Regions from separate parts of the Streptomyces sp. NPDC050658 genome, predicted to be linked through region 3. Evidence: riboswitches for the same ligand, from Rfam matches in the RefSeq annotation. Region 3 holds a riboswitch; each other region holds the start of a gene.
The links. A riboswitch is a leader RNA that binds a small molecule or an ion and turns the genes downstream of it on or off. The one in region 3 is predicted to bind cobalamin.

Region 1 (6,213 bases), 650 kb from region 3:
GGGCCTGCCCTCCAGCTCCTCCCACGCCCTCTTCGGCGGCCTCATCGGCGCCGCGGTCATGTCGATGGGCTGGTCGTCGATCAACGGCGGCACCGTCGTCACCAAGATCCTCATCCCGGCGCTCGCCGCGCCGCTCGTGGCCGGTCTGGCCGCGATGCTGGCCACGCGCCTGACGTACCGCATCGGCCGCAACACCGAGACCAAGGCCACCGCCAAGGGCTACCGCGTCGGCCAGATCGCCTCCGCGGGCCTCGTCTCGCTGGCCCACGGCACGAACGACGCGCAGAAGACCATGGGCATCATCACGCTCGCCCTGGTCACCGGCGGCGTCCTGAACCCCGGCGCCAACCCCCCGATGTGGGTCATCGTCTCGGCCGGCGTGGCCATCGCGCTCGGCACCTACCTCGGCGGCTGGCGCATCATCCGCACCATGGGCAAGGGCCTCACCGACCTCCAGCCGCAGCAGGGCTTCGCCGCCCAGACCAGCGCCGCGACGGTCATCCTGGCCTCCTCGCACCTGGGCTTCTCGCTCTCCACCACCCAGTCCTGCTCCGGCGCCGTGATGGGCGCGGGCCTCGGCCGCAAGGGCGGCGTGGTCCGCTGGTCCACCGCGACCCGGATGTTCGTCGCCTGGGGTCTGACCCTGCCGGCCGCCGGTCTGGTCGGCGCGGGCGCCGAGTTCCTGACCAAGCAGGGCCCCTGGGGCATCGCGGTGACCGCCGCGTTCCTGGTCGGCGGCTCGGCCGTCATCTGGGCGCTCTCCCGGCGCAACGCCGTCGACCACACGAACGTCGCGGACGACGAGATCGGCGGTGCGTCCGACGCGGAGCCCGCGGGCGTCGTGACCACCGCGATCGCCGCCGTGACGCCGCCGCCCACCGGCGCGGCCGCCGCGACCGGCGACGACGACCACGTCAAGGCCACCATCCCGGCCCCGACCGGCACCGTGGCGGACCCCGCCCCGGCCGCCACGGTGTAAGGACAGATCAGCATGGACATCGACTGGGCAGCTCTCGGCTCCGTCTTCGGAGTCAGCCTCGGCGTGACGGTCGCGCTGGTGGGCCTGTTCACCCTCGGCATCGTCGGCCTCTCCAAGCACGAGGCCGCGACCTCCGGAGCGGCGACCTCCGGCGGCAACACCGCGGCGGCGCGGGCGGGCGCATACGTGTGCTTCGCGCTCTGCGCGGCAGCGGTGGCGTACGGGATCTATCTGATCGTCGCCTGACGGCACAGCCGGTTCTCCGAAAGCCGGGTGGGACGCACCTCATGGGTGCGTCCCACCCGGCTTTTCACGCGAAAGAGCGGATGCGATGCGGCGAAACGACATATGGCATACTGGCAGGAAGCTGTCTGCTAGCGTCGGCTGCACATATAGCACTTTGCCATATGCCATGGAAACGAGCAGTCACGTCGACAGCGAGGAGCCACCATGCCGAGGGACAGGGAAGTCGATCCGAGCCTGAATCGCCGCAGGCTCCGGATCGCACTCCGCAAGGCCCGTGAGAATTCGATGCAGTCGCAGGGCCAGGCGGCCCACGCCCTGGACTGGTCACTTTCCAAGATCATGAGGATCGAGCAGGGAACGGTCAGCCTGTCCGTCACCGATCTGCGCGCGCTGCTCCAGCAGTACGAGGTGTCGGACGCCACGCTCTCCGCGGAGCTGGAAGAGGCGGCTCGCGGGTCCAAGGGAGCCAGCTGGTGGGCCCAGTACAACGACGTGATCGGCCCGCAGTTCAGCCAGTACCTGGGGTACGAGAGCGCCGCCGCGTCCTTTCGCACGTACAACCCGATCATCGTTCCCGGCCTGCTGCAGACGGACGAATACGCGATGGCGCTCCTCGCCCCGCGCGTCAACGAGCAGAAGGCCCGGCGGATCGTAGATCTGCGGACGGCCCGCCAGGATCGCGCCCTGGAGGGCGCGGAGCCGCCGTACACGTTCTTCGTCGTCGACGAGGCGGCCCTGCACCGGCAGGTCGGCGGGCCGCGTGTGCAGCGTGCCCAGTTGCAGCACCTGGTCTCCCTGGCGGACCGTCCGAAGGTCTCCCTCCAGGTGCTGCCGTTCACGGCGGGCGCCCACTACTCCACCCTGAGCAGCTTCATCCTGCTCGGCTTCCTGGACGACGAGGATCTGCTGTACCTGGAGGCCCAGGGGAACCAGTCGATCCGCGACGACCACGAGCTGATCGTGCGTCACCAGGAGTGCTTCGAGTCCCTCCGCGAGATCGCGTACGGCGGGGACAAGGCGATCGACCTGATCAACGAGATCAGGGACGGCATCGACAGCAGCTGATCTGCCGGGCCCGAGGAGCCCGGCGGGAGCGAGGAGGCCGCATATGCCAGCCGCGTTGCGAGAGTGGTGGCGGGGGGTCTTCGCGGCCATCCGGCAGACGCCGTGGCGGAACAGCGGGGACGACGGGGCGCACGGTGCGGGTGCGCCTGCCACGGACCCCTCCGCCGGGGCCACCGCTCCCCGGCGGGCACCGGCCGAGGACCCCTCCTACAACCGGCTCGTGCTCGAAGGGATGGGCGACCCGCTGGGTGCCGTGGTGATGGACATGCTGGACCACAACCGCACCGACGACCAGGCCCGGCTCTTCCGCACCAAGATCCGCAACTGCACCGGCTGCATACTCGTCCTGCTGCTCGCGCTCGCCGGAATGCTCGCCCTGCTCAGCGCCCTCGACCTGACGGCGTTCTGGCTGGTCTTCTCGGTGATCGGCGGGGTCATGACCCCCGTGGTGGCGCTGAGCCGTCAGCTGGCCAGGCTGATCACCGAGACCGGGACGAACCCGCCGACGCTCAGCGACGACCGCCGGGCCGTGGTGCCCGCGCAGCGACCCGATCCGCCTGCCGACGATCGTTCCTGAGCTCGGCGGAACCCCACCAGAGCCCCGCTGACACCGCGGTCACGGAGGCCGCGACACCCCAGGTGGCCAGGCGCGCGGCCGTGCCCTCGACGAGCAGCGCGACCAGCGCGCCCACCAGGGCCGCCGTCGCACCGAGCAGCGCGCAGACCACCACGGCCAGGACGACCGCCGAAGCCTTCCGCTTCCCCCCGTGTCCCCCGCTCACCAGGTGGCGTACTTCGGCGAGATGATGCTCAGTCATCCTTCCCCCCTCACTGTCCCCCTGTGCCGATCACTGCGTTCAGGAACGCTCGCCAGCGCTCAGCAGAGAAGACGACGCGTGGTCCCGACGGGTTCTGCGAATCACGGACAATCACCGCCTCTCGTACGAAGGCGACTTCGACGCAGTCTCCGTCGTGCCCGCTGTGGCTGCTCCTGCGCCACGACCGTCCGGCCCCGTTCTCGTTGCACACGCCGACCTCCCCCTACCGGAGAGCACGTCGCCGCACCATAGTGCCGTGGCCTCGGCCGGCCCAGCGGACCGCCGACAATCACCACAGAACGTCACGACCCGGACCCAAGCACGCTCGGAGCGCTCTCCGGATGTCGTGTTCCAGTCTAGGAAAGTTCAATTTCCGGGCCTAGGGAGATTCCGGCCCCATGTGGGTCTCCGCACACTCTCCCGTCCCAGGTCAACGGCAAGTTGACGGGCGTTGCGCGGCGTGGTGGACTGCCGGAGCCATTACGGCGGCAGCAGAGGAAACCGGTGTGAATCCGGTGCGGTCCCGCCACTGTCACCGGGGAGCGGACTCCCCGGGAGCCAGGAACTCTCGCCGCCGCGTCACGTCGAACCAGGGCGCGGACACCCTGAGTGAGGACATATCGCCATGCGCGGCCGCCCGTTGCCGGTTCCGTCTCTGACGTCGGGGTCCTTCCCCGGCAGCACGACCGGCTGACGCCATGAGTGCCGATCGCGACTTCGCGTACGGCGCCGCCGCCGGACTTCTCGGAGACCTTCTCCTCGGCGATCCTCGCCGCGGGCATCCGGTCGCCGCGTTCGGCCGTGCCGCGGGTGCCGTCGAGCGGGTGCTGTGGCGTGACCACCGCGGGTGGGGCGCGCTGCACACCGCCGTGTGTGCCGGGGGTGCCGCGGGCGCCGCCGCGCTCGCCTCTTGTCTTGTACGCCGTTCCCGTGCCGGATCCGTCGCGCTGACCGCCGCCGCGACCTGGACCGTGGTCGGCGGCACCTCCCTCGGCCGTGAGGCGCGGGCGATCGGCGGGGCGCTCGCCGCGGGGGACGTCGAGCTGGCCCGGGAGCGGCTGCCGCATCTGTGCGGGCGGGATCCGCAGGCGCTCGACGCCGACGGGATCGCGCGGGCCGTGGTCGAGTCCGTCGCCGAGAACACCTCTGACGCCGTGGTCGGGGCGCTGGTGTGGGGGGCGTTGGCGGGGGTTCCGGGGCTTGTCGGGTTCCGGGCCGTGAACACGCTGGACGCGATGGTGGGGCACAAGTCCGCGAAGTACCGGCGGTACGGGTGGGCTTCCGCTCGGCTCGACGATGTTCTGGGGTGGCCCGGGGCCCGGCTCACCGCCGCCCTCGCGGCAGCCGCCGGGGATTCGCCGCGGGGCGCGCTGCGGGCTTGGCGGGATGACGCCGGTCGGCATCCGAGTCCCAACGCGGGGCCCGTGGAAGCGGCCTTCGCGGGGGCGTTGGGCGTACGGCTCGGCGGAACTCTCTCGTACGGGGGTCGAGTGGAGCACCGCCCTGTTCTGAACGGGGGTGGGCGCCCTGTGGCCGTGGCCGACATCGAGCGTGCGGTAAAGCTGTCCCGGCGGGTTGGGGTGCTGGCGCTTGGAGTTGCCATTGCCGCACGGCTGAGCCGGAACCCGGCGACTGGGGCTGTGCCCACCCTTCCCCAAGCTCTCGGCTCCGCTCGACCAGGGGAGGCCCCACTCGCCCTGCGGAACGCCTGCCCACAGCCGAAGCAGCTTAGATCTAGGAGAACCTCATGAGTGGTGGGCTGCTTGTTGCCGGGACCACCTCCGATGCCGGGAAGAGTGTTGTCACCGCCGGGATCTGTCGGTGGCTGGCGCGTAAAGGCGTGTCCGTCGCGCCCTTCAAGGCGCAGAACATGTCGCTCAACTCCTTCGTCACCCGCGAGGGCGCCGAGATCGGGCGGGCGCAGGCCATGCAGGCGCAGGCCGCCCGCGTCGAGCCGAGCGCGCTGATGAATCCCGTGCTGCTCAAGCCGGGCAGCGACCGCAGCAGTCAGGTCGTGCTCATGGGGAAGCCCGTGGGCGAGATGACCGCGCGCGGGTTCTTCGGGGGGTCTGGGGGGTCGTCCCCCGGGGAAAGGCTGCACGGGGGGCGCCGGGCGGCGCTGCTCGACACCGTCGTGGGATGCCTGGAGGAACTTCGGGGCAGCTATGACGCCGTGATCTGCGAAGGCGCGGGCAGTCCCGCCGAGATCAATCTGCGGCGTACCGACATCGTGAACATGGGGATCGCGCGGGCCGCCCGCTTTCCCGTGCTCGTCGTCGGGGACATCGACCGGGGCGGCGTCTTCGCGTCCTTCTTCGGTACGACCGCCCTGCTGAGCCCCGAGGACCAGGAGCTGGTCGCCGGGTATCTCGTCAACAAGTTCCGGGGCGACGTCTCGCTGCTCGAACCGGGGCTCGACATGCTGCACGGGCTCACCGGGCGGCGCACGTTCGGTGTGCTGCCCTTCCAGCACGGGCTCGGCATCGACGAGGAGGACGGGCTCCGGGTGTCCCTGCGGGGCGCCGTGCGGGAGTCCGTCGTCGCGCCGCCGGTCGGCGAGGACGTGCTGCGGGTCGCCGTCTGTGCCGTACCGCTGATGTCCAACTTCACGGACGTGGACGCGCTCGCCGCCGAGCCGGGTGTCGTCGTGCGGTTCGTGGACCGGGCCGAGGAACTCGTCGACGCGGACCTCGTCGTCGTACCGGGCACGCGCGGGACCGTGCGCGCCCTGGAGTGGCTGCGGGAGCGCGGGCTCGCGGACGCCGTCGCGCGGCGCGCGGCCGAGGGGCGGCCGGTGCTCGGGATCTGCGGCGGCTTCCAGGTGCTCGGCGAGCGCATCGAGGACGACGTGGAGTCGCGGGCCGGGGCCGTGGACGGGCTCGGACTGCTGCCCGTGCGGGTGCGGTTCGCCCGCGAGAAGACCCTGGCGCGGCCCGTCGGCGAGGCGCTCGGTGAGCCCGTCGAGGGGTACGAGATCCATCACGGGGTCGCCGAAGTCCTGGGCGGGGAAGCCTTCTTGGACGGCTGCCGGGTCGGCGAGGTGTGGGGCACGCACTGGCACGGCTCGCTGGAGAGCGACGCGTTCCGGCGCCGCTTCCTCGCCGA
Region 2 (6,213 bases), 170 kb from region 3:
AGGACCATTCGCACCAGGTCCTCGCTGGCCGCGCTGACCACGTACACCTCGATGCCGTGCGCGCGCAGCGTCTTGTAGAGCTCCTGCATGCCGGTGAAGAACTCGGGCGCCTCGACCTCGGTCTTCGTCAGCTTCCCGTCCTCGTAGTACTCGGCCGGGATCGGCTTGTCGTACGCGAGGAGGTCGTCGACGTACCCCTTGAGCTCCTTGAGCGTGAAACCGGAGAAGATCTGCGCGGCCCACGGATAGCAGACCTGGTCGTCGACCTCGCAGAGCCGGTTGTAGTAGCTGTACAGGCTCTCCTTGTGCTGCGCCGTGTCCTTGAAGGGGATGACCTTCAGCGACGGGTCCATCGACTTGCGGGTCAGCACCCCCTTCATCTCCAGGAACGGCAGCAGCGACTCCTCCAGGTCGTTGCGGTACGTCGTGTTGTCCGCGTCGAACACGGCGTACGCACCCTTGTGCTCGTTCTCGGCGATGACCTTGCCGAGCTTCGCCGCCACCGGCTTGGGCCAGTGCTTCAGCTCGCCGGCGGTCCGCGCGGAGGTCTCCGCCGCGGTGGCCTCCGCGCCCGGCCAGAGCGCCGTCCCCGCGAGTACGGCCGCGGTGAGCGCGCCCGCCGTGCCGAGCAGCGCGAGCTTGCCCTTGGTCGTCACTGCCGTCCTTGCTGCCATGTCTTGCCCCCTGAGAGCGGTCCGCGCCCCGTCCGGAGCGGCGGGTCATCGTACGGGGCCGGACCGTGGATTCCCATGATCGACATCACCGCGCGCGGCGGGCATGGAGCGGCCCCGCGCGGGGTAGCCGCACCGAACGTCCAGGACCCGCGCGCGGGCCGCGTCCATCGCATACTGGGACCCATGGAGACCGCCTCCGGGCAGAACGCGTCCCGCGAGTTCGTGCGGGCCGTCCCACGGCTCGACGGCATGGTCGTGTCCGCGGTCGGCTACCGCACCGCGGCCGAGCGGCCGGGCCTGCACCGAGGCGTACCGTCCCCGTATCTGACGCTGATCTTCTCCCTGGACGGCCCGGTCGTCGGCGGCGCCACCCCCGAGCAGGCGGGCGGCGCCGACGCCTGCCGCACGGACATCGTCCTCGGCGGACTGCACCAGAGCCCGGCGTACGTCGTCAGGCCCGAGCACGAGGCGGGCATCCAGCTCGCCGTCCATCCGCTCGCCGCCCGCGCCCTGTTCGGCGTCCCGGCGGCCGAACTCGGCGGCGACCTGATCACGTCCGGCGCGGAGGTGATGGGGCGGAGTGCCACCGAGGTCCGGGAGCGGCTGTGCGGGCAGGGCGGCTGGGAGGAGCGGTTCGCGGCGCTGTCCGGCTATCTGCGCCGGTGCGCGGCCTCCGACGACGGGGGATCCGTACGTCCCGAGGTCGCCGAGGCCTGGGCCTGGCTGGCCAGACACCGGGGCGCGGGCACGATCGGCGGTCTCTCCCGGCACGTCGCGCTCAGCGAGCGCCGACTGACCGCGCTGTTCCGCGCCGAGACGGGCGTGACCCCGAAGCAGGCGGCCCGCCTGATGCGCTTCCAGCGGGCCCGCACCGCGATCGTCCGCTCCGTCGCCGCGGGTGCCGCGCCCGATCTGGCGGGGGTCGCCGCCGACTGCGGCTACTACGACCACTCCCACCTCGTACGGGACTTCCGGCAGTACACCGGCACGAGCCCCACCGGCTGGGTGGCCGAAGAGTGCCGGAATATCCAAGCCGGGAGCCACGGCGGGGGCGAAGAGTAGGAGCCATGGACACCACTGAGAACGCCACTGAGAACACCACCGAGAACACCACTGAAGACCGGCAGCCCCGGTCCGCCTCCGCCGAGCGCTCTCCGGACGTCTGGCCGACGCTCCAGGCCCATGACGCACCCGCCCTGATCGACTTCCTCGTCGGCACCGTCGGCTTCCTGCGCACCGCCGTATACGAAGACGGCGACAAGGTGGCCCACGCCGAGCTCGACTGGCCCGAGGGCGGCGCGATCATGCTCGGTTCGTACGACGAGACGTCCCAGGACTGGTGCCTGAAGCCGGGCACCTTCGGGGCGTACGTCGTCACGGACCACGTCGACGACCTGTACCGGCGGCTCACCGACGCCGGAGTGAAGATCATCCGGGAGATCGAGGACCAGCCGTACGGCAGCCGGGAGTTCGCGATCGCCGATCCCGAGGGCAACAAGTGGTCCTTCGGGACCTACCGGGGTGCCCCGAGGCCCCAGAAGGCGCCCTGACCTCGCGTGGTAACTTGCGCAAGCCAGTCAACCCACACCAGGGCCAGGGAATCCGGTGCGAATCCGGAACTGACGCGCAGCGGTGAGGGGGAACGGGCGGGGCAACGGCCACTGGGCGTCCGCGGACGCCTGGGAAGGCGCCCCGTCCGGCCGATCCCCGAGTCCGAAGACCTGCTGGCACCTCCGTCCGCGCACCGGGCGGCGGAGGTGACGAAGCAGGCCAGGCTCCGCGTATGAGCCGTGAGACTCAAGGGATCGTGTGTCCTCCACAGCCCGTCAGGTACGTGTGTCCTCCACCGCCCGTCATGTGCGGATATCCGGCGTCCTGGCCGTTTGCCTCGCCCTCACCCTGACCGCCTGCGGCGGCGGCTCCTCCGCGACGTCGGACGGGAAGAAGGCCGCCGGCTATCCGCTGACGCTCACGTCCTGCGGCAAGAAGTCGGAGCTGAAGGCGCCGCCCCGGCGGGCCGTCTCCCTGGACCAGGGCTCCACGGAGATCCTGCTCTCCCTCGGCCTCGCGGACCGCATGGCCGGCACCGGCACCTGGACCGATCCGGTGCTCAAGGGTCTGGAGAAGGAGAACGCGAAGGTCGAGCGGCTCTCCGACCGTTATCCCTCCTTCGAGAAGGTCCTGGACAAGGAGCCGGACTTCGTGACCGCCTCCTTCCTCGCGACGGTCGGCAAGGGCGGCACCGCCGACCGCGCCAAGTTCGCCGAACTGGGCGTCCCCTCCTACGTCTCGCCCACCGACTGCGCGGGCAAGGACAACACCGGCGACGGCGACGGCAGCCGCGTCAAGGCGCTCACCATGGACACCGTCTACGGCGAAGTGCGCGACCTGGCGCGGGCGTTCGGGGTGGAGAAGCGCGGCGAGCGTCTGGTCGCCGACCTGAAGGCGCGGCTCGCCAAGGCCAAGAAGGGCATCGACGCCTCCGACGCGACGCTCCTCTACTGGTTCTCCGACTCCAAGGCCCCCTACATCGCGGGCTGCTGCGGCGCCCCCGGCATCATCACCCGCGAACTCGGCGCGAAGAACGTCTTCGACGACACCCGCGAGGAGTGGCCCCAGATCAACTGGGAGACCGTGGCCGACCGCGACCCCGACGTCCTGGTCATCGGCGACCTCACGCGCAAGGCGCAGAGCGCCGAGTCCGCGAAGAAGAAGATCGAGTTCCTGGAGTCCAACCCAGTCACCAAGAACCTGACCGCCGTGAAGAAGAAGCGGTACGTCCTGCTCAGCGGCCAGGCGATGAACCCCACGATCCGTACGGTGGACGGGGTGGAGCAAGTCGCGGACGCGCTGCGCGAGTTCGGGCTCGCGAAGTGAGGGCCGCCGCCGCGGGCGGCGGGGTGCTCGCCTGGGGAGCGGGTGTGGCGGCGCTCGTGCTCTCCGTGGCGGTCACCGTCACCATCGGCCCCGCCGACATCTCCGTACCGGACGTGTTCTCGGCCGTCATGGCGCACCTCGGCGGCGGAGAGACGGGTCTGACGCCGATCCGGGACGGCATCGTCTGGAACCTGCGGATGCCGCGCACGCTGCTCGCGGCGGTGTGCGGCGCGGGGCTCGCGGTGTGCGGGGCGGTCCTGCAGTCGCTGCTGCGCAATCCGCTGGCCGACCCGTTCGTGCTCGGCGTCTCCTCCGGGGCGTCCACGGGGGCGGTCGCGGTGGTCGTCCTGGGCGTCGGCGGGGGAGTCGTGTCGGTCTCCGCGGGGGCCTTCGCCGGGGCGCTGTGCTCGTTCGCCCTGGTGCTGCTGCTCAGCCACGCGCTGGGCGGGAGCGCCGACCGGGTCGTGCTCTCCGGGGTGGCGGCGATGCAGCTGTTCTCCGCGCTCACCTCGTTCGTGGTCCTCACGGCGTCCGACGCGGAGACGACGCGCGGGGTGCTGTTCTGGCTGCTCGGCTCGCTCAGCGGGGTGGGCTGGACCGACGTATGGATCGGCTCGGCGGTCCTCCTGGTGACGCTCGCCGTGTGCCTGACGCAGGCCCGCACCCTGGACGCGTTCGCGTTCGGCCAGGACGCGGCGGCCACCCTCGGCGTCCACGTGGCCCGCACCCGTCTCATCCTCCTCACCGCCACGGCCCTGCTCACGGCGGTCCTGGTCAGCAGCGCGGGCGCGATCGGCTTCGTGGGCCTGGCCCTGCCGCACGCGGCCCGCGCGGTGGTCGGACCGGGGCACGCCCGGCTGCTCCCGGTCACGGCGCTCGCGGGGGCGGTGCTCCTGGTCTGGGTGGACACACTGGCCCGTACGGTCCTGGACCCGCAGGAGGTGCCGGTGGGTGTCGTCACGTCCCTCATCGGGGTCCCGGCGTTCGTCCTCGTCCTCTACCGCACGCGGAAGGCGATGACATGAGGTCAGACGGCGAGGGCCTGCGGGCGGACCGGGTCAGTCTGCGGGCGGGCGGCCGGCTGATCGTCGACGGGGTGAGCATCGCTCCGCGGCCCGGCGCGACGGTGGGCCTGCTCGGCCCCAACGGCTCGGGCAAGTCCACCCTCCTGCGCCTGCTGTCCGGCGTCCTGTCCCCGGCGTCGGGCGTGGTCACCCTGGACGGCAGCCCGCTGCCGGAACTCGGCCGCAGGACCGTGGCGCGCAGACTGGCCGTGGTCGACCAACACGCCGACACACAGGTCGAACTGACGGTACGTGATGTCGTACGTCTGGGCCGTGTCCCGCACCGCAGGGCCTGGTCGGCGCCCGCCGCGCGGGACGACGAGGCGGTCTCCGATGCGCTGGCCCGCACCGGCCTCGCCGACCGCGCCGCCCAGTCCTGGCACACCCTCTCCGGCGGTGAACGCCAACGCGTCCAGATCGCCCGCGCCCTGGCCCAGGAACCCCGCGAACTCCTCCTGGACGAGCCCACCAACCACCTCGACATCCAGCACCAGCTGGACCTCCTCGCCCTGGTGACGGACCTGCCCGTGACCACGGTCGTCGCGCTGCACGACCTCAACCTGGCGGCGATGTTCTGCGACCACCTCCTCGTCCTGCACGAGGGCACCGCCCATGCGGCGGGCACCCCGGCGGAGGTGATCACCGAGGAGCTGATCGCGAAGGTGTACGGGGTACGGGCGGTGGTGACGCGGGAGCCGGACGGCGCGGGTCCGGACGCCCGGCCGTCGGTCCGCTTCCTGCGGGGCTGAGGTGGTCCGCTTTCCTGCGGGGCTGAGGGCATCGGGCATCGGGCATCGGGACCGGCCGTATCAGGAGCGAGGCGTCAGAAGTTGGAGATCACGCTCGTGATCACGTCATGGATCAGCTTCGGGTTCTTCGCGTCGTACGCCCGTCCGCCGGTCGCCGACGCGACCTCCTCCAGGACGGTCCTGCCACCGGCGTCCTTCTTGTCCGCCTTGTCTCCGTAGGCGATGGTGAACACCCGGATCTGCGGCTGCCCGCGATCACCGATCCGCTTCAGGAGGGCGGGCAGCGAGATGCTGTTGCCGTCCTCGTTGACGCCGTCCGTCAGCAGGACGACGGCGTTGATGGCCCCCGGGTCGTAGTCCTTCCGCAGCGTCCGCACCGCCGCGTCCAGGGTGTCGTACAGACCGGTCGCACCACCCGGTTCGAGCCCGGCGACGTTGTCGGCCAGCTTCTTCGAGCGGGTGCCGCCGGACAGCCGGCCGTCGAACGGGCCGACCGGCACCAGCTCCTTGTAGTCATGGCCGCCGCCCAGGACGTCGGAGTCCGAGAACTTCCAGAGGCCGACCCGGTCGCTCTTGTGGAACTCCCCGAACAGGGCGGGCTCGGCCCGTTTCAGGAGCTCCATCTTCGTGTCGCCGGTGCCGGGCACCTCGCTGTTCATCGACTCGGACGTGTCGATGACGGTGAGGACGTTGGCGCGCCTGCGCAGCGTCGGCCAGCTCTCCAGGATCCGGTCGAGCACGCCGCCTTCCGGCATGTGCATGGGGGTGATGGGGGCCTCGGGAAGGGCGCCGTTGGCCTCGGAGACCTTGTCGGTCCCCTTGAGCACCTTGCCCTCGTGGGTGCGGTAG
Region 3 (6,213 bases):
GCAGATGACCGGGCCGAAGATCTCCTCGCGGGCGATGCGCATCGAGTTGTCGACGCCTCCGAAGAGCGTCGGCTCGACGTACCAGCCCTGGTCGAGTCCGGCCGGACGGCCGCCGCCCGTGAGGATCTTGGCGCCCTCCTCCTGGCCGATGCGGATGTAGTCGAGGGAGCGCTGCTGCTGGCGTTTGGCGACCAGCGGGCCGAGTTCGGTCTCCGGGTCGAGCGGGTCGCCGACCTTGAGCGCACAGGCCGCGGCGGCGAAGGCCTCGGCGAACTCGTCGTAGCGGGAGTGCGGCACGAGGATGCGGGTCTGGGCCACGCACGCCTGGCCGTTGATCATCCAGGCGAAGGGCACGATGCCCGCGACGGTGCTCGCCGCGTCGGCGTCCGGCAGGATCACCGCGGCCGACTTGCCGCCCAGCTCCAGGGTCACGCGGGTGAGGTTGCGGGCCGCGACCTCCATGACCCGCTTGCCCGCGGCGACCGAGCCGGTGAACGACACCTTGTCGACGCCGGGGTGCGCGACGAGGTACTCGGAGACCTCGCGGTCCGCGGAGATGACGGAGAGCACGCCCTGCGGCAGCCCCGCCTCGGTGGCGATCTCGGCGAGGATGTACGCGTCGAGCGGCGCTTCCGGCGAGGTCTTGAGGATGACCGGGCAGCCGGCCAGGAGCGCGGGGGCGAGCTTGGCGGCGGCGGTGAACTGCGGGACGTTCCAGGGGACCACGGCCGCGACGACACCCACCGGCTCACGCCGTACGAGGATCTTGCCGAGCGCCCCGTCGCGCGCCTCCTCGTAGGTGAAGTTCCGGGCGACGGTGAGCGCCGAGTCCCAGACCATCATCGCGGCGAGGGCCTGCACCATCACGCTGGAGGTGTAGGGGGTGCCGTTCTCGGAGGAGATCACGCGGGCGATCTCCTCGTGGCGTACGGCGATCGCGTCCTTGATCTTCGTGATCACCTCGATCCGCTCGTCGAGGGTCATCCGGGGCCAGGGGCCCTCATCGAACGCCTTGCGCGCGGTGGCGACGGCCCGGTCGACGTCGGCGGGCGCGGCGTGCGGCACCCGGGCGAAGACCTGGCCCGTGTGCGGTGAGACCACCTCGATGACGTCCTTGCCGAGGGGGTCCACCAGCTCCCCGCCGATGAACAGCTGTCCGTGTTCCACGAGCTCGGTCATGGCTGACTGCCTCCTGCGGGGTTCCGCGGTACGGGCACGCTTTCTGACACTTCCTCAGAATGGCTTCGCAGAACTGATACCAGTTCTACTTCGAGGAGTCCACGGGGATGTCACGGCGGCGTCAGATCCCCCGGTGGGCGACTCCGACGAGCAGGGACGCGAGGGCCAGCGACCAGAAGGCGAGGGGGAATTGGAGCGTGTACACCCGCGCCCGCAGATGGCAGAGGACGGCGCCGGTGAAGTAGAGGACGAGCCCGACCCCGGCGGCCACGCCGATCCACGGCACGGCGAAGCCCGTCAACAGGCCGACACCACCGGCGAGTTTGAGATGGCCGAGCGGGAAGAGCCAGGAGCGCGGGACGCTGACCGCGTCCATGTTCGCGAGGACCTGGGGCGAGCGGACGTAGTCGACGCAGGCGGCCCAGAAGTTGGCGGCAGCGGTCAGCAGGGTGACGGTGACGTAGGCGACGAACATGAATGGCTCCGGTGCGGTGCGGGGACGTTCAGGTGAGGTGGGCGAGCTTGTCGGGGTTGGTGACGTTGTAGAGGCCGCACACCTGCTCGCCGTCCGGTGCCAGGTCGAGGACGAGCACGGCGAACGGGGCGCCCCCGTCGAAGAGGACCACCGAGGGGTCGCCGTTGATGTGGCAGTACCGGATGTCGGCCCCCGCCGTCCGGTGCGCGGCCCGCTTCAGGAGCAGCTCGGTCACCTTGCCGCTGCCGTGCACCGGGCGCGGTCCTGCGGCCGGCGCCTTGCCCCCGCCGTCGACCCAGAGCACGACGTCCGGCGCGAGCAGCCGCAGCAGGGTCTGCGCGTCCCCTTCGGCGACCGCCTCCGCGAACCGCCGGGTGACCTCGGCGCGGCGGCGCGCGTCGGCGTGCCCCTCGGGGCGCCGGGCCCGCACGTGTTCGCGGGCCCGGTGGGCGAGCTGCCGCACGGCGGCCGGGGTGCGGCCGATGATCCCGGCGGTCTCGGTGTGCGCGTACCCGAAGACCTCGTGCAGCACGAACACCGCGCGCTCCAGCGGCGAGAGGGTCTCCAGGACCACGAGGAGGGCCATCGAGACGGACTCGGCGCGCTCGACCGCCTCGGCGGCGTCCGGCACATGGCCGGGGTCGACGGCGCCGGTGAGCAGCGGCTCGGGGAGCCAGGGGCCGATATAGGTCTCGCGGCGCCGGCTGATGGCCGCCTGCCGGTCGAGGGCCTTGTTCATCGCGATGCGTACGAGATAGGCGCGCGGGCTCTCGATCGGCCGGGCGTCACGGGCCGCGTGCCGGGGCGCCCAGGCGAGCCAGGTCTCCTGGAGGACGTCCTCGGTGTCGGCGACGGTGCCGAGCATGTTGTAGACGAGGGAGAACAGCAGCTCGCGGTGGTCGACGAAGGCGCGGGTCGCGTCGTCCGCCTCGGAAGTGCCGGACATGTGGGTCTCCTCTTGTCTTCTCTGCGGAGCCCTGTTCATGTCTTCTCTCGCGGGGCTCTGTGTCCTAGGACTCCGCGGGGCGGTCCGGGTGTGACATCGGGTCCGCCGAATGTGACCGTCGCCTCACTTCCGTCTGCCGCCGCCAAGCTCCCTGACGAAACAGTCGACTTGGGCGATCATTGGAACTAGTTCTAGTTACGGCGACACAGAGCCGCCGCAGAGAGCCATGGAGAGATGAGGCGCCCGATGACGCAGGTGACCGATCCGCAGGTGACCGAGCACGGCGGTGGCGTATGGAGCGTCAAGGTCCCCATCCCCGACAACCCCCTCGGCTTCACCCTGGTCCATCTCCTGGACACCGACGGCGGGCCCGTCCTGATCGACACGGGCTGGGACGACCCGACGTCCTGGGACACCCTGGCCGCCGGTCTCGCCGCGTGCGGTACGTCCGTGGAGGCGGTGCACGGCGTCGTCATCACCCACCACCACCCCGACCACCACGGCCTGTCCGCCAAGGTCCGCGAGGCCTCGGGGGCCTGGATCGCGATGCACGAGGCCGACGCGGCGGTGGTGCGGCGCACCCGCTCCAACCCCTCGGAGCGCTGGTTCGACTACATGGCGCGGAAGCTGACGGCCGCGGGCGCCCCCGCCGAGCACGTCGCCCCGCTGCTCGCCGCGCGCGACGCGGGCCGCGCACCGAGGCTGCCCGGCCTGCAGCCCGCGCTCCCCGACCGGGACATCACTCCGGGCGAGCTGCTCGAACTGCCGGGCCGCAGGCTCCGCGCGATCTGGACGCCGGGCCACACCCCCGGCCACGTCTGCCTGCACCTGGAGGAGGAGCACCCGGCGGGGCTCGCGGGCAACGGCCGCCTCTTCTCCGGCGACCATCTGCTCCCCGGGATCACCCCGCACATCGGCCTGTACGAGGACCCGGACGACGACACGGTGACGGACCCGCTGGGCGACTACCTCGACTCCTTGGAGCGGGTCGGCCGCCTGGGTCCCGCCGAAGTGCTGCCTGCCCACCAGCACACGTTCACCGACGCACCGGCCCGCGTCCGGGAGATCCTGGCCCACCACGAGGAGCGGCTGAACGACCTGCTCGCCCTGCTCGCCGACCCCCTCACCCCCTGGCAGCTCGCCGAGCGCATGGAGTGGAACCGCCCCTGGGCCGAGATTCGCTACGGCTCGCGCAGCATCGCCGTGTCGGAGGTGGAGGCGCATGTGCGGCGCCTGGTGAAGCTGGGGCGCGCGGAGGCCGTGGGGAACGATCCGGTGCGGTACGTGGCGGTGTGAGGCCGCCGCGGTGTGGCGCGGGCCCCGGGCGCCCAGGGTCACTCGCGCTACGGGCCGGTAGAGTGAGCCCGTCGTCATCATGCCCGTACAGGGGGAAGCCGGTGCGAATCCGGCGCTGACCCGCAGCCGTGTAACACCGCCCCAAAGCGGTGAACAGCCGGAATGCCCGGTACGGAACATGACCGGCTCGCCTCATCGGACCCCCCGATGAACGGCACCGTCGAGGTATACGGAGCCGGAGCCGCCCGGAGCCGTGCCCGTCGCGCGCCCGTGCTGCCCCGCTCCCCGCAGGGAGAGGCACCCGCCGCATCATGAACGTTCGCCGCAGCGCAGCGGTCCTGGCCGCCGTCGCCGTGTTCGGTTCGGCCGCCGCCCCGGCCGCCTTCGCGGACACCGCGAAGCCGTCGCCCTCCGCCAAGCTGCCCTCCGGTCTGTACGGCGACAAGGACCCCAAGTTCGACGGGGTGTTCCGGCAGTCGTACGCCCTGCTCGCCCAGGACTCGGCCGGGGTGAAGCCCGCCGACAAGTCCGTCGACTGGCTCACCGGCCAGCAGTGCGCGAGCGGCGGCTTCGCCGCGTACCGCGCGGACGCGGGCGAGCCCTGCGACTCCAAGACGATGGTCGACACCAACGCGACCGCCGCCGCCGTGCAGGCGCTCACCGCGCTCGGCGGTCAGGACAAGGCCGTCAAGAAGAGCGTCGGCTGGCTGAAGTCCGTGCAGAACAAGGACGGCGGCTGGGGCTACAGCCCCGGCATGGACTCCGACGCCAACTCGACCGGCATCGTGATCGGCGCGCTCACCGGCGCGGGCGAGAAGCCTCAGTCGGTGAAGTCGCAGGACGGCAAGTCCCCGTACGACGCGCTGCCGAAGCTCGCCATGGACTGCGGCAAGGACGGCGGCGCCTTCGGCCTCGCCGACATGAAGACCGGCAAGCTCGCGCCGAACGCGGACGCGACGGCGGCCGGTGTGCTCGGCGGCTACGGCCGGGGCCTGGTCGTGGCCCCGTCCAAGGCGACGAAGCCCGCGTCCCCGAAGTGCACGGAGGCGAAGACCGCCGAGCAGGCCGCGTCGAACGGCACCGGCTACCTCCTCAAGACCCTCGCCAAGACCGACGACCACCTGATGTCGGCGATGCCCGGCGCCAAGGCCCAGCCCGACTACGGCAACACCGCGGACTCCGTGCTCGCGCTCGCCGCGGCCGGTCAGCCGGAGCAGGCGAAGAAGTCGGCGCAGTGGCTGGCGGAGAACTCCGCGGACTGGGCGAAGACGTCCGGCCCGGCCGCCTACGCCCAGCTGATCTTCGCCGCCCACGCCTCGGGCCTCGACGCGCGCGACTTCGGCGGCGCGGACCTGGTCAAGCAGCTCAACGCGCAGGGTCCCGCCCCGCAGGCCACCGAGGAGCCGGGCGACAAGAAGAAGGACGACGACAACGGCGGCGTCAGCGTGTGGTGGATCGTCGGCGTCGGCCTGGTCTTCGGCGCGGGCATCGGCTTCCTCTTCAGCGGCCGCAACAAGAAGCAGCAGCTGTGACCCGTCCCCGTCCGCACCGCCCCGTACGGCTCGTCGTCGGGGCGGTGCTCGCCGCGCTCCTCGCCCCCCTGTTCACGGTCGTCGCCGCCGCGCCCGCACAGGCCGCCGGCTACCGCTACTGGTCCTTCTGGGACCGGGACGGCTCGACGTGGACGTACGCGAGCCAGGGTCCGAGCACCGCGCGGCCCGAGGACGGGGCCGTGCAGGGCTTCCGGTTCTCCGTGTCCGAGGACTCGAAGGACGCCGCGAAGCCGCGCGGCGCCGCCGACTTCGACACGATCTGCGCCAAGACCCCGGCCGAGGACGGTCACAAGCGCGTCGCGCTCGTCATCGACTTCGGTACGCCGGGTGACGCGCCCGGCGGCGAGACCCCGCCGAAGCCGCGGACCGCGTGCGCGCGCGTCGCGGACGACGCGACCAGCGCGGACGCCCTCGCCGCCGTGGCCAAGCCGCTGCGCTACGACAGCAACGCGCTGCTGTGCGCCATCGCCGGCTACCCGAAGTCGGGCTGCGGCGAGCAGGTCGCGGGCGACGGCGGGGCGGACGGCGGGGCCGAGAAGAAGCCCACCGCCGCCGAGTCCGGGGCGTCCGACGCGACAGACGGCTCCGGCGGTCCTTCCGTCGGTCTGATCGCGGGTGTCGCGGCCATCGCCCTGCTCGGTGCCGCCGCCGTCTGGCAGGCCCGCCGCCGCCGCGGCTGAACCGCACGATGACCGGTCCCGCGAGTGCCTCCCCCGGCGTGCTGAAGAGACGTCTCGCCCCCGCCGCGCACCGGAGCAACGCGC

Region 1: another riboswitch for cobalamin. It lies ahead of ACIBKX_RS00375 (cobalamin biosynthesis protein); the one in region 3 lies ahead of ACIBKX_RS03355 (prenyltransferase/squalene oxidase repeat-containing protein).
Region 2: another riboswitch for cobalamin. It lies ahead of ACIBKX_RS02580 (ABC transporter substrate-binding protein); the one in region 3 lies ahead of ACIBKX_RS03355 (prenyltransferase/squalene oxidase repeat-containing protein).

What each region holds. Positions count from the first base shown of each region.
Region 1 covers NZ_JBITGM010000001.1:64,844-71,056, forward strand. Annotated here, with positions in the region: gene ACIBKX_RS00345 (inorganic phosphate transporter) at 1-979, shown strand, start outside; gene ACIBKX_RS00350 (hypothetical protein) at 992-1,225, shown strand; gene ACIBKX_RS00355 (helix-turn-helix transcriptional regulator) at 1,430-2,290, shown strand; gene ACIBKX_RS00360 (hypothetical protein) at 2,334-2,867, shown strand; gene ACIBKX_RS00365 (hypothetical protein) at 2,800-3,108, opposite strand; gene ACIBKX_RS00370 (DUF397 domain-containing protein) at 3,119-3,319, opposite strand; cobalamin riboswitch at 3,564-3,699, shown strand; gene ACIBKX_RS00375 (cobalamin biosynthesis protein) at 3,807-4,859, shown strand; gene ACIBKX_RS00380 (cobyric acid synthase) at 4,856-6,213, shown strand, end outside.
Region 2 covers NZ_JBITGM010000001.1:546,670-552,882, reverse strand. Annotated here, with positions in the region: gene ACIBKX_RS02595 (haloacid dehalogenase-like hydrolase) at 1-674, opposite strand, end outside; gene ACIBKX_RS02590 (helix-turn-helix domain-containing protein) at 750-1,736, shown strand; gene ACIBKX_RS02585 (VOC family protein) at 1,742-2,224, shown strand; cobalamin riboswitch at 2,232-2,418, shown strand; gene ACIBKX_RS02580 (ABC transporter substrate-binding protein) at 2,511-3,551, shown strand; gene ACIBKX_RS02575 (iron chelate uptake ABC transporter family permease subunit) at 3,548-4,576, shown strand; gene ACIBKX_RS02570 (ABC transporter ATP-binding protein) at 4,573-5,364, shown strand; gene ACIBKX_RS02565 (substrate-binding domain-containing protein) at 5,439-6,213, opposite strand, start outside.
Region 3 covers NZ_JBITGM010000001.1:719,781-725,993, forward strand. Annotated here, with positions in the region: gene ACIBKX_RS03335 (aldehyde dehydrogenase) at 1-1,179, opposite strand, end outside; gene ACIBKX_RS03340 (DoxX family protein) at 1,301-1,654, opposite strand; gene sigJ (RNA polymerase sigma factor SigJ) at 1,683-2,600, opposite strand; gene ACIBKX_RS03350 (MBL fold metallo-hydrolase) at 2,847-3,896, shown strand; cobalamin riboswitch at 3,960-4,085, shown strand; gene ACIBKX_RS03355 (prenyltransferase/squalene oxidase repeat-containing protein) at 4,208-5,428, shown strand; gene ACIBKX_RS03360 (SCO2322 family protein) at 5,425-6,129, shown strand; gene ACIBKX_RS03365 (energy-coupling factor transporter transmembrane component T) at 6,138-6,213, shown strand, end outside.